2 regions of the Streptomyces roseofulvus genome follow, and region 2 is predicted to be linked to the other one. Evidence: riboswitches for the same ligand, from Rfam matches in the RefSeq annotation. Region 2 holds a riboswitch; the other holds the start of a gene.
What was found. Region 2 has a riboswitch for cyclic di-AMP ahead of ABFY03_RS20125 (M23 family metallopeptidase). Riboswitches for the same ligand answer to the same signal wherever they lie in the genome.
Positions count from the first base shown of each region.

Region 1 (2,373 bases), 3.3 Mb from region 2:
TCGTGGCGTCGAGGAGCGCGAGCGCGTCCTCGGCGGTCCGGCCCGGGACGCGGTTCCAGGGCCCGATGAGCCCGTGCCAGCCGCGGGACCGCAGCTCGGTCATGATCCAGGCGCCGGCCTCGTTCATGGTCGAGGCGCTGCCGTGGCCGAGCCGGTGGGCGGCGAGCAGCGCGCCGCAGACGCACCGGGCGCCGCGCCTGTCCCGCAGCTTGTACGGGGTGTTCTGCCAGCCCCACTCGGTCAGGACCCGGCGGGCGTACGCCAGGTGGACGGAGGGGCGGACGTCCGGGCTGCCGATCCGGCGCCAGGCGTGCAGCCGGTCCGGGAGCGCGGCCCCGATCCTGCCGGGCAGCGGGCGTTCGGCGGGCGGGGCCGCCGGCAGCGCGTCGAGCGCCTCGGCCACGAGCCGGTCGACGGGGGCGGAGAGCAGCCTTCGCCACGCCTCGGGGGCAGGCTCCGGCGCGGCCGGCGCGGGGTCCGGGTCGGCCGGCACGGGCGCGAGCAGCCGCTCCCAGGCGGCGCTCTCGTAGAGCCGGGCCGCCTCGCGGTCGAGGGCGTCGGGGTCCGGGGCGGAGTCCGGCAGAGCGAGGGAAAGCGGGACAGGTGAGGACATTCCCCCATCATTGGCGATGAATGTCCGCTTTGCGGCGAACGCGCCTCGCATGTCACCCCCACCCTCGGGCATTACCACGCACTGTTCCGCGAAAGGAATCAGACGCCCTATTCGGACATTGCACACCCCGTGACGCGACTCACTTTCCCCCCGTCCCCCGCACGCCCCCTCCCGTCAGAATCCGCACGGCGCAAGGGATTCCGGGACGACCGCGGCGCCGCGCGATCTTGAATTCCGGCCCGGCGATCTTTCCCTTTCCCCTTCCCGCGTTTACGCGTCTTGTTCCCCGCCGCATTTCTCGCCTACGGTCACCTCCATTCGGGCGGACCGCCGAATCCTGCCACCGCCCGAAAGACCTCCCATTGCACCCGACGGCAGGAGCGGGGGACCCACCACACCGCCGGTCCGGACCTCCGGAACGGCTCGGGGTGAAGCCGCGTGCGCGCGGCCGGACACCTCCCGTCCGAACCCGACAGCTCACCTCGCAGGCGCCGGAGAGGAAACCGTCATGCCCGCTCACGGCAAGCACCGCCGCCCCCGACGCCGCCCCGTCTCCCGAGGTCTCGCCTTCGCGGGCACCGGCGGAGTCGCCCTCGCCCTGCCCCTGGTCGTCCCCGCCACCGCCGGCGCCGAGCCCGTCGCGCGGGCCGCCGCACCGGCCGCCGCCGTCGCCGCTCCCACCGCCGGGACCACCGCCGCCGCGCAGGCCGCCACGGCCGCTCCCACCGCGCCGGCCGCCACCCGCGCGTACACCGTGGTGAAGGGCGACTCGCTTTCCCTGATCGCCCAGCGAAAGGGAATTCAGGGCGGCTGGAAGGCGCTTTACCGGGCGAACAAGACGGCCGTCGGTGACAATCCGTCACTCATTCACCCGGGCCTCGAACTGACGATTCGTCGGGATTCCGCCAAGGTCGCTCCGGCGCCGGAGAAGAAGGCCCGCAAGAGCACCGCGAAGCCCGCCTCCGCCGGTTCCGCCGAACGGGCGAGCCGCTCCGCGAACCGCACCGCGACCCCCGCCGTCCAGACCCGGGCGGCCCAGCCCCAGGCGCGGCCCGCCGCCGTGACGGCCGCGCCCGCCGCCGCCACCCGGTACGCCGACAACCTCGACGGCTGGATCCGCGAGTCGCTCGACGTCATGGCCCGCTACGGCATCCCCGGCTCGTACGACGGCATCCTCCGCAACGTCATGCGCGAGTCCTCCGGCAACCCCCGCGCCATCAACCTGTGGGACTCGAACGCCGTCAAGGGCACCCCCTCCAAGGGCCTGCTCCAGGTCATCGACCCGACCTTCGCGGCGTACCACGTGCCGGGCACCTCGCTCGACCCGTACGACCCCGTCGCGAACATCACCGCCGCCTGCAACTACGCGGCCGACCGGTACGGCTCCATCGACAACGTCAACGGCGCCTACTGACCGTCCCCGCCGGCCGCCGGCCCGAAGCGGCCGGTGAACCAGGCGGTGGCCAGCTCCGCCACCTCCTCCAGGGCGCCGGGCTCCTCGAAGAGGTGGCCGGCGCCGGCCACGACCTCCAGCCGGCTCTCGCAGCGCAGCAGCTCCTGGGCACGCCGGTTGAGGTCGAGGACCAGGGAGTCGCTCCCGCCGACGATCAGCAGGGTCGGCGCCCGCACCGCGGCGAGCCGCTCCCCCGCCAGATCGGGCCGGCCGCCCCGGGACACCACGGCGGCCACGTCGTCGCCCGGCGCGGCCGCCGCCCACAGCGCGGCGGCCGCGCCCGTGCTCGCCCCGAAGTAGCCCCGCG
Region 1 covers NZ_BAAAWE010000001.1:7,651,812-7,654,184, reverse strand. The annotation lists gene ABFY03_RS35265 (DUF6197 family protein) at 1-613, opposite strand, end outside; cyclic di-AMP (ydaO/yuaA leader) riboswitch at 960-1,119, shown strand; gene ABFY03_RS35260 (LysM peptidoglycan-binding domain-containing protein) at 1,122-2,027, shown strand; gene ABFY03_RS35255 (phosphoribosyltransferase family protein) at 2,021-2,373, opposite strand, start outside.
Region 1: linked by a shared signal. The riboswitch ahead of ABFY03_RS35260 (LysM peptidoglycan-binding domain-containing protein) and the one ahead of ABFY03_RS20125 (M23 family metallopeptidase) in region 2 are both predicted to bind cyclic di-AMP.

Region 2 (2,373 bases):
TCATGGAGGAGAGGTGGCAGTACCAGATCTCGGTGCCGTCCTCCAGCTGCAGGACGATCCGGTAGCCGTACGAGCCCGACCAGCCGGCGGAGGTGATGGTGCCGCCGTGCACCGCCTTGAGCGGGGTGCCGGTGGGGGCGGCGAAGTCGAGGCCCGTGTGGTAGCCGGAGGACCACATCGAGCCGGACTGCATGTAGGTGGAGGTGAGCGTGTACGAGGAGAGCGGCATCGAGTAGCTGGCGGCCAGCTGGGCGAGCCGCTCGGCCTCGGCCTTCTCGGCGGCGATCCGCTCGGCCTCGGCCTTCTCCTCGGCGAGTCGCTTCGCCTCGGCTTCCGCCTCCGCCTTGGCCTTCGCCTCGGCCTCGGCCTTGGCGGCGGCCTCGGCCTGGGCGGCGGCGTCCGCCGCGGCCTTCTCGGCGGCGGCCTTCTCGGCGGCCAGCTTCTCGGCGTCGACGGCGGCCTGCTGCTGCTGTTCGGCCTGCTGGAGGATGCGGGCGCGCAGGGCCTCGCCGGCGTCGGCGGCGGAGGCGGTGCGCTCCGCGGCGGCGGTGCCGGAGGCGGCGGTGTCGGCCGGGGCGGTGTACGTGATCGAGGTGAGCGGCTTCGCGGCCGCGCCGCCGGTGGCGACCGGCGCGGAGTCCTGCGTCTCGGTGGTCTCCTCGCCGCCGGGCAGCAGGGCGCCGACGCCGGGCAGGTCGTGGGCGTCCGGGAGGCCCAGGTCGGGGAGGTCCGGGAGCGAGATCGCGACCGGGGGCTTCTCCTGCGCGGTGGCGAGGCCGCCCGCGCCGACGGCGGCGATGACGCCGACGCCGAGGACGGTGGAGGAGCGGGCGAAGTTGGAGCGCTGCTTCACGACCCGGTGCCGGCCGCCGGCGCGGCTCTCGGCGCGCAGGGAGCCCTCGGTCGGGTTCCACTCCCCGGGAGCGGGGGTGAAGGAGGCGGTGTCGTACGCGCTCGCGCCCGACACTGCGCCGGCCGGGTCGTCCGCGCCGACGGCACCCGGGCCGCCGAAGGGGTCGAAGGGGGCTCCGGGTACGGGGGTGTTGGACGCCACGGGGGCGCGCTCCTTTCCTTCCTTCTCGCCTACCGGGTTAGCTGACGGGTTCGGAGCAGGAAGGTCTCCTACGGGCGTGTTCGCACGGGGGGTGCGAGGGGCCCGATTCACCCCAAGGGATGGTTCCCCGGTTCCCTTTCGGGATTCGGCACGTGCGCACGGAGCCGCCTCTTGCGACGGCTGGGACGACCGCGCTGCGTTATCGAACGTTAATAGACACGGTGGTCCGATTCCAAGCCGTTCCTCTTGATCATTCATTGAATTGGCAGGGATTCGCCCGAGTTGACCCCCCTTCAGTGAGGTCCCGGCACGCCCCGAGAATCTGACGTTATGTCAATTGTTATCGCTGAGGCATCTCCCGACCACGGACGGTGAGGGCCGGCCCGGTCCCGTCAGCCCGCCGGCCCGGGCGGCACCACCGGCATCGTCCGCCGCCGCTCCGGGGCCCCGGCCGCCGGCCGGCTCACCGCGAGCAGCGCCATGTCGTCGGTCGACCGCCCGCCGGTGTGCCGCCGCACGTCGTCGACGAGCGCGTCGAGCAGCTCCTGCGGCCCCGGGAAGACCGCCCCCGCGAGCCGCGCCGCCGGATCGTAGAAGACGCCGTACGCGTCCCGCGCCTCCGACAGGCCGTCGGTGAAGAAGAGCAGCGTCGCGCCCGGCGGGTACGCCCGCTCGTCGGCCCGGTCCGGCCAGACCGACAGCTCCCCCATCCCGAGCGGCAGCGCCGGCTCGGTCGGCTCGATCGTCTCCAGGCGCCCGTCCCCGAACAGCAGCAGCGGCGGCGGATGCCCCCGGTTCACAAGGCGGACGCTCTCCCCCTCGCGCGGGATCTCGGCGAGCACCGCGGTCGTGAACCCCTCGAAGGCGTCCAGCCCCTCGCGCCGGGCCCCCTCCCGCGTGAGCGCGCGTTCGAGCCGCTGCGCCACCCCTTCCAGGGTCGCCTCCTGCTCGGCCGCCTCCCGGAAGGCGCCGATGACGACGGCCACCGCCTCCACCGCGTCCATGCCCTTGCCCCGTACGTCCCCGACCACCAGCCGCACCCCGTGCGGGGAGTCCTGCACCGCGAACAGGTCGCCGCCGATGAACGCGTCCGCCTGCGCCGCCTCGTACCGGGCCGCGCACTGGAGCCCCGCGATCCGCTCCGCCGGCATCGGCAGCACCGCCCGCTGCGCGGCCTCCGCGATCACCCGCGCCGACGCCAGCCGCTCCCCGCTGCGCCGCACCACCAGGTTGATCAGCATCGCCAGCGCCGAGACGGTCACCACGGTCAGGGTCTCGGTCAGCGAGGGCACGTCGGAGAGCGTGTCGTTGTACGCGTG
Region 2 covers NZ_BAAAWE010000001.1:4,372,674-4,375,046, reverse strand. The annotation lists gene ABFY03_RS20125 (M23 family metallopeptidase) at 1-1,054, opposite strand, end outside; cyclic di-AMP (ydaO/yuaA leader) riboswitch at 1,066-1,215, opposite strand; gene ABFY03_RS20120 (PP2C family protein-serine/threonine phosphatase) at 1,447-2,373, opposite strand, start outside.